Regions from separate parts of the Mesorhizobium sp. KR1-2 genome, predicted to be linked through region 2. Evidence: predicted binding sites of a transcription regulator. Region 2 holds the regulator's gene; the other holds the start of a gene.

Region 1 (11,574 bases), 720 kb from region 2:
CGGAGATGACCTGGCCACCGGTGAGGATGGCGATGTCTTCCAGCATGGCCTTGCGGCGGTCGCCGAAGCCCGGAGCCTTGACGGCGGCGATCTTCAGGCCGCCACGCAGCTTGTTGACGACCAGCGTGGCCAGAGCCTCGCCTTCGACGTCTTCCGAGATGATGAGCAGCGGCTTCGAGGTCTGCACGACGGCTTCGAGAACCGGCAGCATGGCCTGGAGGTTCGACAGCTTCTTCTCGTGGAGCAGGATGTAGGCGTCATCCAGCTCGGCAACCATCTTGTCCGGGTTGGTGACGAAGTAGGGCGACAGGTAGCCGCGGTCGAACTGCATGCCTTCGACGACCTCGAGCTCGGTCTCGGCGGTCTTGGCTTCCTCGACGGTGATGACGCCCTCGTTGCCGACCTTCTGCATCGCTTCGGCGATCATCGAGCCGATTTCCTTCTCGCCGTTGGCCGAGATGGTGCCGACCTGGGCAACTTCTTCCGAGGTCTTGATCTTCTTCGAGCTCTTGACGAGGTGGGTGACGACTTCCGAAACGGCCAGGTCGATACCGCGCTTCAGGTCCATCGGGTTCATGCCGGCGGCAACGGCCTTGTGGCCTTCCTGAACGATCGACTGAGCCAGGACGGTCGCGGTCGTGGTGCCGTCGCCGGCGATGTCGTTGGTCTTCGAGGCAACCTCGCGGACCATCTGCGCGCCCATGTTCTCGAACTTGTCCTCAAGCTCGATTTCCTTGGCGACCGAAACGCCGTCCTTGGTGATGCGCGGCGCGCCGAACGACTTGTCGATCACGACGTTGCGGCCCTTCGGGCCGAGCGTCACCTTGACGGCGTCGGCGAGGATGTTGACGCCGCGCAGCATGCGCTCGCGGGCATCACGGGAAAACTTTACTTCTTTGGCAGCCATTTTAAAGCTCCTGGAGAGGGCCTTTGCGGGGCCCGAAATGCAAAAATTTTATGGGTGCGGGTGAGCTGAAATTCAGCCGATGATGCCCATGATGTCGGATTCCTTCATGATCAGAAGGTCTTCGCCATTGAGCTTCACTTCAGTGCCCGACCACTTGCCGAACAGGACGCGGTCGCCAGCCTTCACATCGAGCGGAACCAGCTTGCCGGAGTCGTCGCGGGCGCCGGAGCCAACGGCGATGATTTCGCCTTCCTGCGGCTTTTCCTTCGCGGTGTCGGGAATGATGATGCCGCCGGCGGTCTTCTCTTCGGACTCGACCCGACGAACGACCACGCGGTCATGAAGCGGGCGGAACTTCGACTTTGCCATTTTGGTTATCCTTGGTGCGGATGTTAAAAACGATGTTTCCGTCCGGGTCACCGGACCGTGGTTAGCACTCGCTTGGGGTGAGTGCTAACGCGTGGATGAGATAAGCCGGGGTTACGCCCGAGTCAAGAAGCGCCACTGCCTGCATGCATGGAATTACCCAGTTTGGGCGGGGTGCAAATCATAGTCACGGCGAGCGGAGCTGTTGTTGACTGCCGCGTGAACTGATCATTCACCATGACCGCGTCGCTAGGGCTGCGGGAGCGCGGAGAGTTGCGATATGCTGCTGTTTTCCCAGGGCTGCCGCACTGGAAGTTCGCTGTATCACAAGAATGCGACCGTCACACCTTGCCGCTTGAATAGTAAGCACGCTCATAATATATCGCGCTCATGGATTTTGAAGGTACGGAGAGGCTGGGCTTTCTCATTCACGACGCGGCGCGGCTTATGCGCCGGCGTTTTGAAACGCTCGGTAGCGGCTATGGTCTGTCATCGGCGCAGTGGCGGCTGCTGGTGCGCGTGGTGAAGGACGAGGGGGTCGCGCAGGCGCGACTCGCAGAACTTTTGGAAGTTGAGCCGATCAGTGTGTCGCGGCTTGTCGACCGGATGGAGGAAGGCGGCTGGGTCGAGCGTCGGCAAGACGTCAGCGACCGGCGCGTACGCATGATTTTTCCAACTGACAAAAGCCGAGAGGCTTTTGGGGCGATCAGAGGCGTTGCCGGCGAAGTCTTCGAACAAGCCCTGACGGGCTTGTCTCCAGATGAACGCAAGTCGGTCATCCGCGGGCTCGCGACGATCGTAAACAATCTTTCGGACGGCGAAGCGCCGTGCCAGCAACAGGCAATGAATAAAGGTGCAGCAGCATGAACGCCGTGTCGAAGCTCAAGGATGAGGTGACCGAAGTCGAAGCAGACACGCTCTCGCCGCCGGTTACGGCCGCGCCGCTGGCGCAGCCCGCGCCAGCGCGCAAGCGCCGCAAGGGGCGCTTGTTCCTGATGTCGGCGCTCCCCTTGGCGTTGGTTGTCGGTGGCGGCTATGTCTGGGTCACCGGTGGTCGTTACCAGGAAACCGAGAACGCCAATCTGCGTCAGGCCAAGGTGTCGATCGCCTCGCAGGAGGCCGGTCGCGTCGTCAGCGTCAACGTCGCCGACAATCAGATGGTCAAGGTGGGCGACACCCTTTTCGTCGTAGATCCCGAGCCCTATCGGATCGCGTTGGCACAGGCGGATGCGGCTCTGGCCGCGGCCCGGCTCAATGTCGAGCAACTGCGCGCGGCCTATAGCCAGGCTCTTGCGCAGGAGCGCGTGACGGCCGGCGACGTGACCTATCTGCAGTCGCAGTACGATCGCGCCTCTGCGCTGGTGAAGCGCGGCATCAATTCGGAGTCGACCCTCGACGAGGCCCGGCGAGACCTGACCAAGGCGCAGGATCAGCATACGGCGGCCGTGCAGGGCATTGCCAGCGCGCGTGCTGCGCTGGCCGGCAATCCTGCTATCGAGACCGACGAGCATCCCACCGTGCTGGCCGCGCTCGCGACCCGCGACAATGCCGCCTATGCGCTGGCGCAGACCACGGTGCGCGCGCCTGCGGACGGCATGGTCGCCCAGGCCTCGTCCTTCAAGGTCGGTCAGTTCGTCGGGGTCGGCACGCCGTTGTTCAGCCTGGTCGAGACCGACGACATCTGGGTCGACGCCAACTTCAAGGAAACGCAGCTTACCAACATGAAGCCGGGGCAGACGGCCGAGATTACGCTCGACACCTATCCCAACCACCCGCTCAAGGCCACGATCGAGGCCATCGGTGCGGGTACGGGCGCGGAGTTTTCGCTTCTGCCCGCGCAGAACGCCACCGGCAACTGGGTGAAAGTCACCCAGCGTATCCCGGTGCGGCTGAAGGTCGACACCAGCGGTCTCGACGTGGCACTGCGCACCGGCATGAGCGCCACGGTGTCGGTCGACACCGGGGTCAGCCGCGGGCTTCCGGGCCTGCTGTCGAGCGCGGTCGCGGCCGACAACGTAAAGTAAAAGTCATTTCATACGGGCGCTCGCCGTGGCGGGCGTCCGAACGCACAGGTCTGCCTTAGATGACCCCGACAACCCACACCGAAGTCCCGCATCGCGGGCTGATCACGGTGTCGATCATGCTTGCGACGATCATGCAGGTGCTCGACACCACGATTGCGAACGTCGCCCTGCCTTCTATGGTGGGCGACCTTGGTGCGTCGGCCGACACCATCAACTGGGTGCTGACCTCCTACATCGTTGCCGCGGCAATCATGACGCCGGTGACCGGCTGGCTGTCCGACCGCTTCGGGCGCAAGGAGCTGTTCCTGACCTCGGTCGTCGGCTTCACGGTCTCCTCCATGGCCTGCGGCGTCGCGTGGAGCCTGGAAAGCATGGTGCTGTTCCGCCTGCTCCAAGGCGTGTTCGGCGCGGCGATCGTGCCGCTGTCGCAGACCTTCCTGCTCGACATCAACCCGAAGGAACGCCACGGCCAGGCCATGGCGCTGTGGGGCGCCGGCATCATGGTCGGCCCCATCATCGGCCCCACGCTGGGTGGCTGGCTGACCGAAAGCTTCAACTGGCGCTGGGTGTTCTTCATCAACCTGCCGGTCGGCATCATCGCCTTTCTCGGATGCGCCGCCTACCTGCCGGCTGCCGCCAAGCGCTTGCGCGGCTTCGACTTCTTCGGCTTCGCCATGCTCAGCCTGGGCGTCGGCGCGCTGCAGCTCATGCTCGACCGCGGCGCCGAGGTGGACTGGTTCTCCTCCGTCGAGATCTGGATCGAGCTCGGCCTGTCGATCATCGGCTTCTGGGTTTTCATCGTGCACCTGCTGACAGCCGAGAACACCTTCATCGACGTGAATATCTTCAAGGACCGCAACTTCGCGACCGGCCTGGTGTTCATCTTCGTCATCGGCGTCATCCTGCTGGCGAGCCTCGCGCTGCTGCCGCCGATGCTGTCGAAACTGTTCAATTATCCGACCATCACCACCGGCCTGGTCATGGCGCCACGCGGCGTCGGCACCATGATCTCGATGCTCATGGTGGGACGGCTGGTGCGCGTCATCGACGCGCGGCTGCTGGTGGTCACTGGCTTGTTGCTGACGGCACAGTCGCTCTACACCATGTCCGGTTTCTCGCCGCAGATGGACTCCCACCTCATCCTTGTCACGGGCGTGGTTCAGGGCCTCGGCCTCGGGCTGGTGTTCGTGCCGTTGTCGACGGTGGCTTTCGCCACGCTCGACGCGCGCTACCGCACCGACGCGACGGCTCTCTTCAGCCTTGTGCGCAACATCGGTTCGTCCATCGGCATCTCGGTGGTGACTGTGGTGCTGACCCAGAATGTCCAGATCAATCATTCCGAGCTCATCGCCAACATCACGCCCTACAATCCAAGCCTGCAGGCGCTTTCGCCCGGTGCTGCTGCCGGAAACCCGACTGCTCTGGCTCAGATCGACGGCCTGGTCACGCAGCAGGCGATGATGATTTCCTACGTCAACGACTTCAAGTTGATGATGATCGTCTCGCTCTGCGCCATCCCGCTGGCCTTGCTGCTGCGCAAGCCGAAGATGGCAGCGGCCGGTGGCGGCGCGCCTGCCGCGCATATGGACTGAGAAACGGTTCGGGCCTCCTGCGGCCCGGTTCCTTTGCCCGTAGCTCTAGCGCTGGGCCTCCGCCACCATGCGGACCGCGAGCCCGACGAGTACCGTTCCCATCAGCCAGCGCTGCACCACCATCCAGAACGGGCGTCCGGCTAGGAAGGTCGCGATCGATCCGGCCATGACGGCGATGATGGCGTTTACGGTCAGGCTGATGGTCACCTGTGTGGCGCCCAACGCCAGCAATTGAGTGAAGACGCTGCCGAGCTTCGGGTCGATGAACTGCGGCAGAAGCGAGAGATAGAGCACCGCCACCTTAGGATTCAGGAGATTGGTCATCAGCCCCATCATGAAGAGTTTTCTGGGGCGATCCTTCGGCAGCTGACGGACCTGGAACGGCGAGCGCCCGCCGGGCTTCAGCGCCTGCCAGGCGAGATAGAGAAGATAGAGCGCGCCCGCGATGCGCAGCACGTCGTAGGCATAGGGCACTGCCAGGACCAGGGCGGTAATGCCGAAGGCAGCGCACAATATGTAGAACACGAAGCCCAATGCCACGCCGCCGAGCGATATCAGTCCGGCCACCGGCCCCTGCGAGAGCGAGCGCGAGACAAGGTAGATCATGTTCGGCCCGGGTGTCAGCACCATGCCGAGTGCGATCAGGGCGAAGGCGGCGAGCGTGGAAAGCGTAGGCATAGGGATGCACCCGGATGGCTGTTGCGCAAAGCTTGCTGCCGCAATGCGGATTGCCATGCCGTCCGGTGTGCGGCGTTTCGGGCGGATCGTCGACACTATCCTTGCTGCCCTCGGGGCCTTCAAGATTGCTGCCGGACAAAAATTGTTGCGCCAGGACCCGGGGTAGGGGCTTGCAGCTTTGGCGGCGCCAACAGTCCAGTGCTGGAGGATCGGTGCGCCGGTCTGGCCGAAAGGTGGTGACATGATGCGGCGCTTCGGCTAATCCCGGAGCCCGCCGGGCGGACGCCCGCAGCATGCAGGACAGCCGACAGTGAAGGAAATGCCATGACGGGGTCGCCCGAAAACATCGGAACGCTGGACGACCTGACAGATCGCTACGCTGCCGTCCTGTGCGACGTCTGGGGCGTGCTGCACAACGGGATCGATCCTTTCCCGGCGGCAGGCGACGCCTTGCGCCGGGCGCGCGAGAAGGGCCTCGCTGTCGTGCTGATCACCAATTCGCCGCGACCGCACGAGGGCGTGGTGGAGCAGCTTGCGGCGATCGGCGTGCCGGAAGATGCCTGGGATCGCATCGTCACCTCGGGCGACGTCACGCGCGACCTGATCCGCACCGCGCCGCGCAAGCTGTTTCATCTCGGCCCCGATCGCGACCAGCCGATCTATGACGGGATCGACTGCGAGTTGGTCGAGGAGTTCGAGGCTGACGCCGTGGTCTGCACGGGCCTGTTCGACGACGAGATCGAAACGCCGGAAGACTATGCCGAGATGCTGCTGCGGCTGCGCTCGCGCAATCTGCCCTTCATCTGCGCCAATCCCGATATCGTGGTCGAGCGCGGCGACAGGCTGATCTGGTGCGCCGGCGCGCTGGCGCGCGACTACACCCAGCTGGGCGGGCGGACCCTGATTTCGGGCAAGCCGCACCGGCCGATCTACGCCGCCGCGCTGAAGGCCGCCGGCGAAGTGCTCGGACGCGATGTCGCTTCGGAAGAGGCGTTGGGCATCGGTGACGGCATGATGACCGACGTGAAGGGGGCGGCCGACAACGGCCTTGATGTGCTCTACGTGTCGGGCGGCATCCATGCCGGCGACTATGGCGACCCGTTGGATCCGGATCTGGAGCGGCTGTCTGCCTTCCTGGAAAAGCACGGGCATCACCCGGTGGCGGTCATTCCCAGGCTTCGGTAGAAGAGCATATGAGCCAGTCGTTCCTGCGCATCACCGACACTCAGAGGCTGCCTGATACGCTACGCGGCGGCGTGGTGGCGATCGGCAATTTCGACGGCGTGCATCGCGGTCACCAGACGGTGCTGGACCGGGCGCTGGCCGAGGCTGAGCGGCGCGGTGTCCCGGCCCTGGTGCTGACCTTCGATCCGCATCCGCGCACCGTGTTCCGCCCTGATGTGCCGCTGTTTCTTTTGACCCCGCCGCCGTTGAAGGCACGGCTCCTGGCGAAGCTCGGCTTCGCTGCAGTTGTCGAGCAACCCTTCACGCGGGAATTCGCCGGGCTCGACGCCGAGCGCTTCGTCACCGACATCCTCGATGCCAATCTCGGCATCAGCCACGCGGTCACGGGCTTCGATTTCCATTTCGGCAAGAATCGTCAGGGCGGGCCGGCCTTCCTGATGGAAGCCGGAGAGCGCCACGGTTTTGGCGTGACGCTGGTCGATGCGTTCCGTGACGAGGGCGCGGAGATCGTTTCGTCGAGCCGCATCCGTGAGCTTCTGTGCGAGGGCGAGGTGGCGGAGGCCGCCGGTCTGCTCGGCTATCGTTTTACGGTCGAGGCCGAGGTTACGGGTGGCAAGCAGCTTGGCCGCACGCTTGGCTTTCCGACCGCCAATATGGCGCTGCCGGAAAGCACGGGATTGAAGCACGGCATCTACGCGGTGCGCTTCCGCTGCGCCGACGGCACGCTGCACGACGGCGTCGCCAGCTTCGGGCGTCGCCCGACCGTGGACGACAATGGCAGGCCCTTGCTGGAAACCTTCCTGTTCGATTTCTCCGACGATCTCTACGGACAGACCTGCCGGGTCTCGCTGTTCGGCTACCTGCGCGGCGAGGTGAAGTTCGACGGGCTCGATCCGCTGGTCGCGCAGATGAAACGCGACGAGGCGGAGGCGCGTGCCCTGCTCTCCGGCGTCAAGCCGCTCTCTGAACTCGACCGGCGGCTGACTTTCGCCGCCGGTCCGGCATAAGCTGGCTGCTTTCGGCCTTCGCCGACTTACGGGGCTGGCGGCGAAGGCGTCGGCTTCAGGTGGTGGTGGGCCGCACTCCGTAGCGTGATTCCGAAGGCGATGAAGGTCCAGCCCTGGAAGATCAGGTCGATCGCCAGGAACAGGCCCAGCACCCACAAGCTGTTCACGGGCCAACCGCTGGCGATGATCAGGCCCACCAGTATCGTCACTATGCCTGCCGCAACGATCCAGCCCCAGCCGCTCGCCGAGCGGTCCCTGATGCCGATCCACAGGCGCAGCAAGCCCGAGGCGATCAGGCTCACCGCCAGCAGGAAGGTCAGCGCCACCGACACGAGCAGCGGATTATAGAAGGCCAGGAAGCCGGCGATCGCGTAGAGCAGGCCGCTCAAGAGCCACAAGAAGAAACCGCCCCAAGTCTTGACGCCGAAAGAGTGGATAATCTCGACGATGCCGCCGATGAGCATCAGGGTGCCGACCAAATACACTGATGCGACGGTCGCGACAACAAGATTGCCGAAGGCTATTCCGCCAAAGATCAGCAAAAGTATGCCGAGAAAAACGAACCAGCCCCATTTTGTTCGCGTCTCATGGATCGCTTCCCGGAGTTCATCAGGCATTTCAGAACCGAAAGTCATCGCCGCCTCCTTTGGCAGTTGAAACTTGTTCCGATGTTCCCTTGGGGAAGCTAGTGCGCGGAGCCGGGCCGTCCAGCGGCGTAACAGCTTGTTTGGTATGGCAAAGATTGGAGTCTTAGCAGGCGCGGTTAATTCAAATTTTACTGAGAACGCGCGAAAGCAGTTGAAGCGAGCGTTTGTGTAATGAGTACGCGAGGAATGATGCTGTCTTTCGATCGGAGTTTGCTGGCCTGCGCGGCTGCTGTCTTGCTGGGGAGTACGGCTCATGCCGATGCGGGCGACTGGTTCAGCGGCGACTGGTATCTGCAGGTGGGCGCGGCAGGATTTAGCGCCCCCAGGTTCGAAGGCGCGAAGGGCCGCATTTTCAGCGCTTCGCCTCTGGTTTCGCTCGGCAGGGCGGGCTCGCAGGTGCGCTTCACCTCGCGCAACGACAACATGTCCTTCTCCATGCTCGATGTCGGCTCGCTGCGCGCCGGCCCGGTGGGCAAGATCGTCTGGGGCCGCAGCAGCGGCCGTGCGGACGAGCTGCAGGGGCTCGACTCGGTCAAGTGGGGTCTTGAGGCCGGTGGCTTCGCCGAAGTCTATCCCACCGACTGGCTGCGCGTCCGTGGTGAGGTGCGCCGAGGCTTCCGCTCGCACAGCGGCGTGGTGACCGACGTGTTCGTCGACGCGTTCCAAGATGTTACTCCGACCGTCCGCATTTCAGGCGGCCCGAGGCTTCAGGTCGGTTCGGCCAAGTATCTCGACGCCTATTATGGCGTGACGCCCGCGGAATCGGCACGCTCGGGCCTGCGGACGTATAAGCCCGACACGGGCCTGAGCGCAGTCGGCGTCGGCGGCGAGATAAAATGGCGTATCACCGATGCGATCACCACCAGCGCGTTCGGCGAGTATCGGCGGCTGATGGGGCCGGCCAAGGACTCGAGCCTGGTGCGCGAGCGCGGTTCGGCAAACCAATTGATGCTCGGCATTTCGGCCACCTACCGCTTCGATTTCAGCATGTAGGGTGGCCACTCTCCATTATGGGCTTTATTCTCCTGCCTGCCTCCTTTAAAAGCGCGGCCATGAGATGTCTCGCGCCCATCTTCGCGATTGCTATACGAATTATGGGCCCGGCCTTCCGGGCGGCCTGACGCCGCCCGAAAGTCCGGGTGTTTTGTCTATGCGCTTACCCGCGCCGTTCCCAGATATTGACAATTGAACGCCCGAGGCAGCTTTCGCCGGGCAATCCGATGGCAAGACAATGACCGATACGTCCGAAAAGCTCGATTATTCCAAGACCCTCTATCTGCCGCAGACCGAATTTCCGATGCGTGCGGGCCTGCCGGAGCGGGAGCCGCACACCGTGGCGCGCTGGCAGAAGATGGACCTCTACAAGCGCCTGCGCGAAAGCGCGGCCGGCCGCGAAAAGTTCGTGCTGCACGATGGCCCGCCCTATGCCAACGGCAACACCCATATCGGCCATGCGCTCAACAAGGTGCTGAAGGACGTCATCACCCGTTCCTTCCAGATGCGCGGCCGCGACTCGAACTATGTGCCGGGCTGGGACTGCCACGGCCTGCCGATCGAGTGGAAGATCGAGGAAAAGTATCGCGCCGCAGGCAAGAACAAGGACGAGGTGCCGGTCAACGAGTTCCGCCAGGAATGTCGCGACTTCGCCGCGCATTGGATCGGCGTGCAGACCGAGGAATTCCTGCGGCTCGGCGTCGTCGGCGATTTCAAGAACCCCTATACGACCATGGCCTTCCACTCCGAGGCGCGGATCGCCGGCGAATTGCTGAAGTTCGCTAAGACCGGCCAGCTTTATCGCGGCTCGAAGCCGGTGATGTGGTCGGTGGTCGAGCGCACGGCGCTGGCCGAGGCTGAGGTCGAGTATCAGGACTATGAGTCCGATACCATCTGGGTGAAATTCCCGGTCGAAAAGGGCGTGCCTGGGCTGGAAGGCACCCATGTCGTCATCTGGACGACCACGCCCTGGACCATTCCCGGCAACCGTGCGGTGAACTATTCGTCGCGCATCAGCTACGGCCTCTATGAGGTGACGGCGGCGGAAAACGACTACGGCCCGCAGCCCGGTGAAAAGCTGATCTTTGCGGATGCGCTGGCCGAGGAAGCTGGCGCGAAGGCCAAGGTTGTGTTGAATCTCCTTCGGATCGTTTCGGCAGAAGAGCTTGAAAGCCTGACGCTTTCCCATCCGCTGGAAGGTCTCGGCGGCGGCTACGAATTCCCCGTCCCGATGCTGGCGGGCGAACATGTCACCGACGACGCCGGTACCGGTTTCGTGCACACCGCACCCGGCCACGGCCGCGAGGATTTCGACGCCTGGATGGATGCCGCTGCCGCGCTCGAAAAGCGTGGCATCGACACCCGCCTGCCGTTCACGGTCGACGATGCCGGCTACCTCACCAAGGACGCGCCGGGCTTCGGTCCGGACCGCGAGGGTGGGCCGGCGCGCGTCATCGACGATCACGGCAAGAAGGGCGACGCCAACAAGGCCGTCATCGACGAGCTGATCAAGCGCAACATGCTGTTCGCGCGCGGCCGGCTGAAGCACAGCTACCCGCATAGCTGGCGTTCGAAGAAGCCTGTCATCTTCCGCAATACGCCGCAGTGGTTCGTCTACATGGACAAGGAACTCGGCGACGGCACCACGCTGCGCAGCCGTGCGCTGAAGGCCATCGACGACACGCGCTTCGTGCCGGCGGCCGGCCAGACTCGCCTGCGCTCGATGATCGAGGAGCGCCCGGACTGGGTGCTGTCGCGCCAGCGCGCCTGGGGCGTGCCGATCACGGTATTCGTCGATGCTGACGGCAACGTGCTGGTCGACGAGGAGGTCAATGCCCGCATCCTAGACGCCTTCGAGAAGGAGGGCGCGGACGCCTGGTTCGCGGAGGGCGCGCGCGAGCGCTTCCTCGGCAGCCGTGCCAACGAGCCCTGGACGCAGGTGATGGACATCCTGGACGTCTGGTTCGACTCGGGCTCGACGCACGCCTTCACTTTGGAAGACCGCCCGGACCTGAAGTGGCCGGCCGACGTCTATCTGGAAGGCTCCGACCAGCATCGCGGCTGGTTCCACTCCTCGCTGCTCGAAAGCTGCGGCACGCGCGGTCGCGCGCCTTACAATGCCGTCGTCACCCATGGCTTCACCATGGATGAGGAAGGCCGCAAGATGTCGAAGTC
Region 2 (11,574 bases):
TCGTAGGGCACATTGGCCAGCGCGAACGCAGCTTCCGCGACGAAACCGCCGCTGCCGGGACGCGTATAGAGCTTGTACATGAAATCCTCCGCCGCCGGCTTATGCCGGCTGGCGGAGTCTTGACCGCAAATGCTGCGCCGCTCAACCGGGCGGTCGCTTCACCACACCGGTTTTTTCGACGGTCCAGCCGCTTCGGTTCAGCCGCCCAGCCCCTCGAACAGCGCCGTCGACAGATAGCGCTCGGCAAAGTCGGGAATGACCACGACAAGGTTCTTGCCCGCGTTTTCAGGACGCGCGCCGATGATGCTCGCCGCATGCAGGGCCGCACCCGAAGAGATACCGACCGGCACGCCTTCGAGCTTGGCCAGTAGCCGCGAGGCGGCAAAGGCATCCTCGTTGGTGACGCGCACGATCTCGTCGTAGATCGAGGTGTCGAGGACCTTCGGCGCAAAGCCGGCGCCGATGCCCTGGATCTTGTGCGGGCCCGGCTGGCCGCCGGACAAAACCGGCGAGGCGTCCGGCTCCACCGCCACGACCTTCACCTCGGGCTTGCGCTGCTTCAGCACCTGGCCAACGCCGGTGATGGTGCCGCCGGTGCCGATGCCGGAAACCAGGATATCCACCTCGCCATGGGTGTCGTTCCAGATCTCCTCAGCCGTCGTCTGGCGATGAATTTCCGGATTGGCCGGGTTCTCGAACTGCTGCGGGATGACCGCGTCGGGGATGGTGGCGGCCAGCTCGTCGGCCTTGGCGATCGCGCCCTTCATGCCCTTGGCGCCCTCGGTCAGCACCAGCTCGGCGCCGAGCAGCGCCAGCATCTTGCGGCGCTCGATCGACATCGTCTCTGGCATGGTGAGGATCAGGCGATAGCCCTTGGCGGCGGCCGTGAAGGCCAGCGCAATGCCGGTGTTGCCCGAGGTCGGCTCGATCAGCGTGGTCTTGCCGGGGGTGATCTTGCCCGCCGCCTCCAGCGCCTCGATCATGGCCACGCCGATGCGGTCCTTGACGCTGGCGATGGGGTTGAAGAACTCGAGCTTGGCGATGAGATTAGCAACGATGCCCCTCTCCTTCGCGAACTTGTCGAGCCGCACCAGGGGCGTGTCGCCGACCGTCTCTGTGATCGAGCCGTAGACGCGGCCGCGCCCGGGCGCGCGCGTATTGATGGCGGGCTTGTTCATGAGGACTGCTCCACTGTCGATTGCTTGAAAAGACTTCTCCAACCAAGAATAGGGCGGAGCCTGGAAAAAACCGAGTGGCGGGCATGCCGAAAAGCCGCACCCAAGAGAATGAAATTCTCTCAGGAGCGGCATCTATAAAATCCTATTGCGGATTGTAAGACTTCAGCGGGCCGCGATGGCTGCCGCCGCGCCGGCCATGAAGGCTGCGGCGGTGCGATTCAGCGCCTTGAGCGCGCGCGGCGTCCGGAGCAGCCAGCGCGCCTTGGCCGCCAGCGCCAGATAGGGCACCAGCACCACGAGCAGCACCAGCACGGTCAGAACGGCCAGCACGCCGTAATCGGCAAGCGTGATGGTGCGCAGGTCCACCAGCGTCGGCGTCAGCGCCAGATAGAAGATCATCGTCTTGGGGTTGCCCAGCGTGACGGTCAGCCCCGAGAAGTAGGCGGCGAACATGCCGCCCTTGCCTTTGCGCGCCTCGATGTTCTCCGGCGTGATGCCGCTCCTCCAGAAGGTCCAGGCGAGATAGGCAAGATAGGCGACGCCCAACCACTTGATGACCAGGAACACGGTGCCGAAGGTCTGTGCCACCAGCGCCAGGCCAAGCACCACGGCCGTGAGATAGGTGAGGTCGCCGCAGATCAGTCCGACCGACATGGCCAGCGACGAACGGAAGCCGGAGCCAAGCGCACGCGCCACGAGCGCGGTGACGCCGGGTCCGGGAATGGCGGCTGCAACGGCGAGTGCGCCGCTGTAGGCAAGAAATCCGGCAAGGGTCATGGGATCATGGGGTCTCGAACAGATCAGGGGGCGGACAATCGCACGCCGCCGCGCCTTTTGGAATGGGCCAACACCGCTTCTCCTGCTGGCGGCCAGAAGGCGCCTGCGCCGATCAAATAATCCGGAGCAAGGATGATATGCCGGCTCCTTGCGCTATCCTCCCGGTCGAAAACGCCGGCGATAAGGACGATGCTGCGCAATCGGGACGATTCCTACGGATCGATCGCGATCCTGTTCCACTGGACGATCGCGGCGCTTTTCGTCGGGCAGATGCTGCTGGGGCTGGTGCCGCGCTGGATCGAAAGCATGGCGCTGCAGTTCACGCTGATCCAGTGGCACAAGTCCTTCGGCTTCCTCATCCTGGCGCTGGCGGCGCTGCGCTTGCTGTGGGCCGGCGCAAACAGGTGGCCGCAGCGCCCGCCCTCGCTTGGGCAGGGCGAATGGCTGGCCGCCAAGAGCGTGCAGGCTTCGCTCTATCTGCTTATGCTGGTGGTGCCGCTGACCGGCTGGGCGCTGGTTTCGACCTCCACGCTCCGTATCCCGAGCTTCGCCTTCGACCTGGCGGTGGTGCCCGACCTGCCGATGCTCAGGTCCGAAGCGGCGGAGGATTTTTGGCGGGTGACGCACCAGTGGCTTGCCTATGCCACGGCGGCGATCGCCACCGGCCACATGATGGCGGCGCTGCACCATCATTTCTGGCTGCGCGACGGCGTCCTGAGGCGCATGCTCAACATGAGGGGAAACGAGCCAAGCGGGGAAGAAGAGACCAGACGGCGGGAAACCGCCAGGAGGTAGAGAATGCCCAACCACTCCATGATTTCAACCGGCGGCGGACTGGCGCTGGCCCTCGTCGGGCTGGCCAGCCCGGCGCATGCCGACGCACTGTCGGAGGCCGCCGGGCAATACCGCATAGAGCCGTCCTCGCATATCGGCTTCCATATCGGCGAAGTCGGCGGAAATGGAGGCATCACGGGCGACTTCGGCAAGTTCCACGGGACGTTCCGCATCGACGCGCACGACTTCGAGCGCTCAAGCGTGCAGTTCGAGCTGATGCCGGCCAGCGTCAGTACGGGCGAGGCCAGGATCGACAAGTTCCTGCGCTCGGATGCCGTGTTCAATGCGGATGCCTATCCGGAGATCCGGTTCCGCTCTACCAAGGTGACGCGAACCGGCGACGACACCGCACGCATCGAAGGCCAGCTTACCGCGCGGGGCAAGACCCACCCGGCGGAGTTCACCGCCACCGTCGGCGAGCGCACCGGGCGCAGCATAACCTTCCACGTACAAGGCAGCGTCCAGCGCTCCGCCTATGGCATGGATGCTGGCACGCCGCTCTATTTCGACATGGTCGACTTCGACATTCAGCTCAACGGCTCGCGGAACTGAACCGCCCCTGTCCGCTCAGCCTTCGGCCGTATCGAACCCGGCGTCGAGCTGTTTTTCGAGCTTCACGAGATCGGCCGGCAACGGCATGCCCATTGCGCGCAGCTCGTTGAGCGTTTCGCGAATGCGCTCCTGGATCTCATGGGCGTCTTCGGGCTGGTCGACCATCTGCGCCATGAGCAGGCTGATCTGTGCCTTAAGTTCCTCCAGTGCCATAGTTCCTCCTGAGGGCCGCGCCGGCAGCTTGTGCCGGTCGGCCCGTTTGCATAACCATCGCCGCCGTCAGGCTGCGCGCCGCCGCCGTTCGGCCGTCGCCTTTGCGTTCGTCTTCGCCGGCTCGATCACCTTGCGGTAGAGATGCCAGGTTGCGTGCCCCAGGATCGGCAGGACGACCACCAGTCCCGCAAAGATGGGTATCGAGCCGATCACCAGCAGGACCGCCACGATCAGGCCCCAGAACAGCATCTGCAGCGGGTTGACCAGCACGGTGCGCACCGAGGTCTCGATCGCCGCCACGACGCCGACGTCGCGGTCGAGCAATAGCGGAAAGGCGACCACGGTGGTGGCGAGCGCCACGATGGCGAAGCCGAGCCCCATCAGGTTGCCCCACAGCATCAGCTCGTGCCCGCTCCGCGTGCTGAACACGTCATGTATGAAGCCGCCTATCGAGGCCGGCACTTCAGGCCCAAAGAGGGAGACGTAGAGCGTCTTGGCGCTAAGCAGCCAGGTGACGAACAGGATGAAAAGCCAGATGCCGACAGCCGCGATCGAAGGTAGCGCTGGCGAGCGGCGGACGTCGAACGCATGGCGCCAAGATGAATCAATGCCAAGTTCACGCCTGCGGCTGATCTCGTAGAGACCCAATGCTGTCAGCGGCCCGAGCAGGGCAAAACCCGAAGCCAGCGGAAACAGCAGTGGCAGCGCATTGTTGCCCGAAGTCCACGTCATCAGGAACACGCCGATGATGGGATAGAACACGCACATGAACACATAATGCGACGGCTTCTCCCAAAAGTCCTCGGCACCCTGCCGCAGCGAAACGAGGACGTCGGAAAAGCTGATCTTGCGCACCGCCACGCGGTTGTAGCTCTGAGAAGCACCTGCCATCACGTGGAAACTTGCCATTACCGTTCCTCCGCTGTTGGACACGGCCATCGGAATACGTCCCGGCGCGAGCATGACGCCACGACGATCCGTGACCCGCACAGCAGCGATCATATCGCGCCGCGCGTTTCTTGTCGCCTCACGAACGGTTCAAGGGGTGCCGGGGTTCCCCGGTATCAGCGGAGCATGCGGGAGATGAGCTGCGCCGTATAATCGACCATCGGCACGATGCGGGCATAGTTCAGCCGGGTCGGGCCGATGACGCCGAGCGCGCCGATGACCCGGGCATCCTTGTCGCGATAGGGCGCGACGACCAGCGAGGAGCCGGAGAGCGAAAACAGCTTGTTTTCCGAGCCGATGAAGATGCGCACGCCCGAGCCCGCCTCGGCGAGGTCGAGAAGCTGGACCATGCCCTCCTGCGTCTCGAGGTCCTCGAACAGATGCTTGAGCAGCTCGATGTCGGCTTGCGCGGTGAGGTTTTCCAGAAGATTGGCGCGGCCGCGCACGATAAGGCGCGCCGGCAGCCCGCTGTCGGCGCCCGCCCACACGGCCAGGCCCCGCTGCACCAATTCCTGCGACAGCGTGTCGAGGGCGGCCTTGGTCTCGTCCTTCAGCCGGGCGATCTCGTCCCTGGCCTCTGCCAACGTGCGTCCCCGGACATGGGCGTTGAGATAGTTGGAAGCCTCGATAAGCTGAGAGGCGGTGACGCCCGCGGGCAACTCCACGACGCGGTTCTCCACGTCGCCATTCTGCGACACCATGATGGTCAGAGCCCGGCGCGGGTCGAGCTGGATGAACTCGATGTGCTTCAGCGGCACCTCGTTCTTGCTCGCCAGCACCAGGCCCGCACCACGCGACAGGCCCGACAGCATCTGGCTGGCGTCGATCAGCATCTGCTCCAGCGTGGCGCCGCTGCTGGCGGCCTTGAGCTGCGTCTCGATGGAACGCCGCTCCTCCTCCGACAGGTCGCCAAGCTCCATGAAGGCGTCGACGAAGAAGCGCAGTCCCTGCTGCGTGGGCAGGCGGCCGGCCGAAATGTGCGGCGCATAGATGAGGCCGAGCTGCTCCAGGTCGCTCATGACGTTGCGCACGGTGGCAGGCGAGAGCGTGGCCGGCAGCATGCGCGCCAGGTTGCGCGAGCCGACCGGCTCACCGTCGTGCAGGTAGGACTCGACGATGCGGCGGAATATGTCGCGCGAGCGCATATCGAGAGTCTGCAATATCGGATCCTGCACCGGCTTCGTCATGGTTTCACCAAACCTCTGGAATCAAGATATAGATTCCCTTCGCTGGAACACAACCATGCGGCGGCCGCCGTGTTTTCCTTTGCGCCGAAACCCGCATGACGCTACAAGCCGCCGGATTATCGCTCTTTACGAAGAAAGAACCGTATGCGCCCCTCCAAACGCCAGTTCGACGAAATGCGCCCCATCTCCTTCGAGCGTAACGTCTCCAAGCACGCGGAGGGCTCCTGCCTCGTCAAATTCGGCGACACGCACGTGCTGTGCACGGCAAGCCTCGAGGAAAAGGTTCCCGGCTGGATGCGCAACACCGGCAAGGGCTGGGTAACGGCCGAATACGGCATGCTGCCGCGCGCCACGGGCGAGCGCATGCGCCGCGAGGCCGCCACCGGCAAGCAGGGCGGCCGCACGCTGGAGATCCAGCGGCTGATCGGCCGTTCCTTGCGCGCGGTCGTGGACCTGCAGGCGCTGGGCGAGATGCAGATCACCGTCGACTGCGACGTCATCCAGGCCGATGGCGGAACGCGCACCGCCGCAATCACGGGCGGCTGGGTGGCGCTGCATGACTGCCTGCGCTGGATGGAAGCGCGCCAGATGGTTTCGGTCTCCAAGGTGCTGAAGGACCATGTCGCGGCGATCTCCTGCGGCATCTATGAGGGCCAGCCGGTGATCGACCTCGACTATCCGGAAGACTCCGCGGCCGGCACCGACGCCAATTTCGTAATGACCGGCAAGGGCGGCATCGTCGAGATCCAGGGCACGGCCGAGGGCGCGCCCTTCACCGAAGAAGAATTCGCCAATCTGATGGCGCTGGCCAAGAAGGGTATTTCGCGGCTGGTCGACCTTCAGCAGATGGCGGTGGCCTGAGCCAGCGATGCACCTCTCCGGCATCCTCGAAAGCGCCCTCTACGTCGCCGATCTCGATGCGGCGGAGGCGTTTTACGGCGAGGTGATGGGGCTGGAGCGCATTGCCAAGGTGCCGGGCCGGCACGTCTTCTTCCGCTGCGGGCAAGGCGTGCTCCTGCTGTTCAACGCGGACGCCACCCGTCATCCGCCGGCGCCGGACGCAAAACTTCCGGTGCCGCCGCATGGCACGGTGGGCCAGGGGCACCTCTGCTTTTCGGGCACTGCCGATGAAATCGAGCGATGGAAGGCCCATCTGGAGGCCAGCAACATCGCTATCGAGGCCGATTTCGAGTGGCCGAATGGCGGCCGATCCATCTATTTCCGCGATCCGTCCGGCAATTCGCTGGAGATCGCCGAACCACGTATCTGGGGTATTTGAATGCGCATTCTGACCGAACGGGAAATCGTCGTCGCCAGCCACAATGACGGCAAGCTGCGCGAATTCGCCGACCTGATGGCGCCGTTCGGCTTCAAGGCAAAGTCGGCCAGGGAGTTCGGCCTGCCCGAGCCCGACGAGACCGGCACCACGTTCGAGGAAAACGCCGCCATCAAGGCACTGGCCGCCGCGACCGCCACCGGCATGCCGGCGCTGTCGGACGATTCCGGCCTGTGCGTCGATGCGCTCGACGGCCAGCCCGGCGTCTACACCGCCAACTGGGCCGAGAAGCCCGACGGCGGCCGCGACTTCGGCATGGCCATGCAGCGCACGGAAGATGCGATGAACGAGGCAGGCGCCGTCTCGCCCGACAAGCGCAGCGGCCGCTTCGTGGCTGTCATCTGCGTGGCCTGGCCGGACGGTCACACCGAATATTTCCGCGGGGAGGCTGAGGGCCAGTTGGTTTGGCCGCCGCGCGGCGAGAAGGGTTTCGGCTACGACCCGGTCTTCCTGCCGGAAGGCTATGACAAGACCTTCGGCGAGATGACCGCCGAGGAAAAACACGGCTGGAAGCCGGGGCAGGACAAGGCACTGTCGCACCGCGCCCGCGCCTTCCAGAAATTTGCCCGCGCCATGCTCGGCTCGGCGTGAAGGACGCGATATTGACCAACAGGGAACCGGGCTTCGGCGTCTACATCCATTGGCCCTTCTGCGCGGCCAAATGCCCGTATTGCGACTTCAACAGCCATGTCCGCCACCAGCCGGTGGACCAGGAGCGTTTTGTCCGCGCCTTCGAAGCCGAGTTGGCGACGATGCGCCAGCGCACCGGGCCGCGCGAGGTGACCAGTATCTTCCTCGGCGGCGGCACGCCCTCGCTGATGAAGCCGCAGACGGTGGCCGCCGTGCTCGACGCGGTCGCCGCCAACTGGACCGTGCGGCAGGGCGTGGAGATCACGCTGGAGGCCAACCCCTCCTCCGTCGAGGCCGAGCGCTTCCGCGGCTACCGCACCGCAGGCGTCAACCGCGTCTCGCTCGGCGTGCAGTCGCTGAACGACGCCGATCTGCGTTTTTTGGGCCGGCTGCACAATGTCGAGGAAGCGCTCCACGCCATCGAACTGGCGCGCGAAATCTTCCCGCGCATGTCTTTCGACCTGATCTATGCCCGGCCCGGCCAGACGCCCGAGGCCTGGGCGGCGGAGCTCAAGCAGGCGATTGACCACGCCGCCGACCATCTGTCGCTCTACCAGCTCACCATCGAGGAAGGCACGCGCTTCCACGCGCTCTATGCCGCGCACAAATTCGAGCTGCCGGACGCGGAAGCGTCGGCCGAACTCTACGCGGTGACGCAGAAAGTGACGGCAGCGCACGGCCTGCCGGCCTACGAGATCTCCAACCATGCCAGGCCCGGCGCGGAAAGCCGGCACAACCTGACCTACTGGCGCTACGGCGAATATGTCGGCGTCGGCCCCGGCGCGCATGGCCGTTTCGTCGAGGACGGACAGCGCGTGGTGACGATTGCCGAGAAGATGCCGGAAACCTGGCTCGATCTGGTCGAGACAAAGGGCCACGGCATCACCGGCGGCGAGATATTGACCCGCTCTGAGGAGGCCGACGAATTCCTGCTGATGGGGCTGCGGCTTGTCGAAGGCATCGACCTCGTCCGCTACGAGGCGCTGTCGGGCCGGGAGTTGTCTCCGGCGCGCATGTCGATCCTGCAGGGCGAAGGGCTGATCGCGCCCGTGGGCAATTCGCGCCTGCGCGCCACGCCATCCGGCATGATCGTGCTCGATGCCGTGGTGGCCGATCTGGCGCGGTGAGAGGCGGCTGCGCCAATTTTCCAGGCGCGAAAAATCTTCTGATCCGTAGCGGCGGCGGGTATGTCGAGGCATGGATTCCCGGCACTCTCCGCTCGTTTCACTCGCTCACGAGGTCGGGAATGACGGCTGGAATGCTGTGCGACCTCTCGACCACATTAATGCGGAGGCTTCTCAACGCCGTCATTCCCGACCTCGTGAGCGAACGGAGTGAGCGGAGAGTGTCGGGAATCCATGCCTCTCCCGTGACAACGAGCCAGCGGTGCAAACGATGTACGGCCATGACCACAACGGGCTGAGTGCCGCGGCGATCACGAAGACGCATCCCCAATTCCCGCCCAAAATGCTACAGCCTTTGCACCAACGTCCCGGCGGAGAAATGAGGCCATGACCATCTACTCATCCTGGCAGTTCTGGGCGGTGCTGTCGGCCGCCTTCGCGGCTCTCACCGCCATCTTCGCCAAGGTCGGCGTGGAAAACATCAATTCGGACTTCGCCACGCTGATCCGCACCATCGTCATCCTGCTGGTGACCGCCGGCATCGTCGTCGCGACGGGCCAAGCGCAGGCGCTCGGCTCGATCTCCACGAAGACCTATGCCTTCCTGATCCTGTCCGGGTGCGCCACAGGCGCATCGTGGCTCTGCTATTTCCGCGCGCTGAAGCTTGGCCAGGCCGCGCAGGTGGCGCCGATCGACAAGCTAAGCGTGGTTCTTGTCGCGGTGTTCGGCGTTGTTTTTCTTGGCGAGCGGCTGACCGGCGCGAACTGGCTTGGCATCGCGCTGATTGCCGCCGGTGCGGTGCTGGTCGCCTACCGCGTTTGACGAGCGCTCGGACGAGCGGCCCCTTTCCAGACGCGACAGGAATACATCGAAGCGATTGGGCATTGTGCTTCCAGCCTTTTGACCGTGGCGTCGGAAGGCTGCGCCGCAGCGAAACGCTTCCGACTCGGTCCACAGGTTTCGACCCGATTGCGGCAAAATTCGCGCCGTGGCGCGAAAGGCTTTTTGCAACGCACCGCTACCCATGCGAAAGAGAACCAGCAGGAGATAAGCAGGCGTGACGACGGACAGCGGCAGGAAAAGCTACATGATCGGGCAGACGGAGGTCGTGGCCCGGCCGCTGGAGGTGGCGCTCTATCTCGTCGCCACGCCTATCGGCAATCTCGGCGACATCACGCTGCGCGCGCTGGAAACGCTGGCCGGCGCGGATGTGCTTGCCTGCGAGGACACGCGCGTCACCCGAGTGCTGCTCGACCGCTACGGTATCCGCCAGCGCCCCACCCCCTATCACGAGCACAATGCGGCCGAGGCCGGCCCGCGCTTGATCGAGACTCTGGAGGCGGGCAGAAGCGTGGCGCTGGTGTCGGATGCCGGCACGCCGCTGGTCTCCGACCCCGGCTATCGGCTGGTGGAGCAGGCGCAGGAGCATGGCATTCGCGTGGTGCCGATCCCCGGGCCGTCCGCCGTTCTCGCCGCGCTGACCGCCTCCGGCCTGCCTTCGGATGCCTTCATGTTCGCCGGCTTCCTGCCGGTGAAGGACGGCCAGCGCCGCACCCGGCTTTCCGAGCTTACCGCCGTTCCCGCCACGCTGATCTTCTTCGAATCGCCGCGCCGTCTGGCCGACACGCTCGTCGCCATGGCCGATGTCTATGGCGACCGGCCGGCCGCCATCGGCCGCGAACTCACCAAGACCTTCGAGGAGATGCGCACCGGTACACTGGCCGCCCTTGCGGCCCACTATGCAGAGACGCCAACGCCCAAGGGCGAGATCGTCATCTGCGTCGGGCCGCCGATGGCACAGGCCGTGGCCGAACCGGCCGATGTCGACCGCCTGCTGCTTTCGCTCGCGGCCGAGATGCCGGCTTCCAAAGCGGCGGCCGAGGCCGCGCGCATGACCGGCGGCCAGAAGCCCGCGCTCTATCGCCGACTGCTCGAACTCAAGGAAGGCGGCGGTGGCTGATACGCTGGCGCGACGCAAGGCCTACAGGCGCGGACATCGCGGCGAATGGCTTGCGGCACTCGCGCTGATGCTGAAAGGCTACCGCGTCGTCGCCCGGCGCTATCGAACAAGACTTGGCGAGATCGACCTCATCGCCCGGCGCGGCAATCTCGTGCTGATCGTCGAGGTCAAGGCGCGACCGACCCTTGCGGAGGCCATGGATGCGGTGGCCTATGGCTCGGAACGCCGCATCGAGGGCGCGGCCGATCTGTGGCTGTCGCGTCAGCCGGACTACGGCCGGCTTTCCGTGCGCTTCGACCTGGTGGCGGTGCTGCCGCGCCGCTGGCCGGTGCATGTGGAGAATGTGTTTTACGGGCGGAACTGAGCATAGGTCTTTACCCTGACTGCCGATGCCCTTAACAGGCCTCGCAAAGCCTGCGGCGCGGGCAATCGCGTCCGCATGGACGCCAAGAATTAATGGAGAAAGCAATGACCCTTCCCGACCGGCTGAGCATCGACCCGCGCAGCCCCTTCTTCGACGGCGAAGTGCTGGAACGCGGCGTCGGCATCCTGTTCAACGGACGCGAGCGCGAGGATGTCAGCGAATATTGCGTCAGCGAGGGCTGGATCCGCGTGCCGGCCGGCAAGTCCAAGGACCGTTTCGGCCAGCCAATCACCATCAAGCTCAAGGGCACGGTCGAGCCTTTTCCGAGGGCCTGAGCGCCCGAGAACGCTTTCGGGCGCCGGGACCGAGCGGCTTTCAGCCGGTAATGGAAGGCGTCGGCGGCGACCTCACCGTCGCGTCACCCGCATCGGCAGGCCGCCCTGCGGCTGGGTGGTCAGCTTCTGCACCGGC

Evidence for each region. The regulator HrcA, encoded in region 2, represses chaperone genes, less so after heat shock. The targets are predictions, from matches to a motif close to GTTAGCACTCNCNNNNNGNGAGTGCTAAC.
Region 1: groES (co-chaperone GroES) is a predicted target of HrcA. The motif match lies at 1,337-1,365, and genes of this name have one in related genera.

Annotation. Positions count from the first base shown of each region.
Region 1 is NZ_JBDZDS010000001.1:761,026-772,599, forward strand. Features, by position in the region: gene groL (chaperonin GroEL) at 1-907, opposite strand, end outside; gene groES (co-chaperone GroES) at 980-1,276, opposite strand; gene ABLE85_RS03675 (MarR family transcriptional regulator) at 1,664-2,140, shown strand; gene ABLE85_RS03680 (HlyD family secretion protein) at 2,137-3,297, shown strand; gene ABLE85_RS03685 (DHA2 family efflux MFS transporter permease subunit) at 3,357-4,889, shown strand; gene ABLE85_RS03690 (LysE family translocator) at 4,935-5,567, opposite strand; gene ABLE85_RS03695 (TIGR01459 family HAD-type hydrolase) at 5,892-6,752, shown strand; gene ABLE85_RS03700 (bifunctional riboflavin kinase/FAD synthetase) at 6,761-7,759, shown strand; gene ABLE85_RS03705 (HdeD family acid-resistance protein) at 7,786-8,394, opposite strand; gene ABLE85_RS03710 (MipA/OmpV family protein) at 8,641-9,399, shown strand; gene ileS (isoleucine--tRNA ligase) at 9,638-11,574, shown strand, end outside.
Region 2 is NZ_JBDZDS010000001.1:40,740-52,313, reverse strand. Features, by position in the region: gene ABLE85_RS00315 (glutathione S-transferase family protein) at 1-80, opposite strand, end outside; gene cysK (cysteine synthase A) at 198-1,178, opposite strand; gene ABLE85_RS00305 (LysE family translocator) at 1,341-1,955, opposite strand; gene ABLE85_RS00300 (cytochrome b) at 2,145-2,750, shown strand; gene ABLE85_RS00295 (YceI family protein) at 2,754-3,341, shown strand; gene ABLE85_RS00290 (hypothetical protein) at 3,357-3,554, opposite strand; gene ABLE85_RS00285 (DUF2189 domain-containing protein) at 3,621-4,463, opposite strand; gene hrcA (heat-inducible transcriptional repressor HrcA) at 4,619-5,689, opposite strand; gene rph (ribonuclease PH) at 5,834-6,550, shown strand; gene ABLE85_RS00270 (VOC family protein) at 6,558-6,968, shown strand; gene rdgB (RdgB/HAM1 family non-canonical purine NTP pyrophosphatase) at 6,969-7,616, shown strand; gene hemW (radical SAM family heme chaperone HemW) at 7,625-8,782, shown strand; gene ABLE85_RS00255 (EamA family transporter) at 9,167-9,601, shown strand; gene rsmI (16S rRNA (cytidine(1402)-2'-O)-methyltransferase) at 9,837-10,739, shown strand; gene ABLE85_RS00245 (YraN family protein) at 10,732-11,103, shown strand; gene ABLE85_RS00240 (DUF3297 family protein) at 11,208-11,438, shown strand; gene ABLE85_RS00235 (cytochrome P450) at 11,511-11,574, opposite strand, start outside.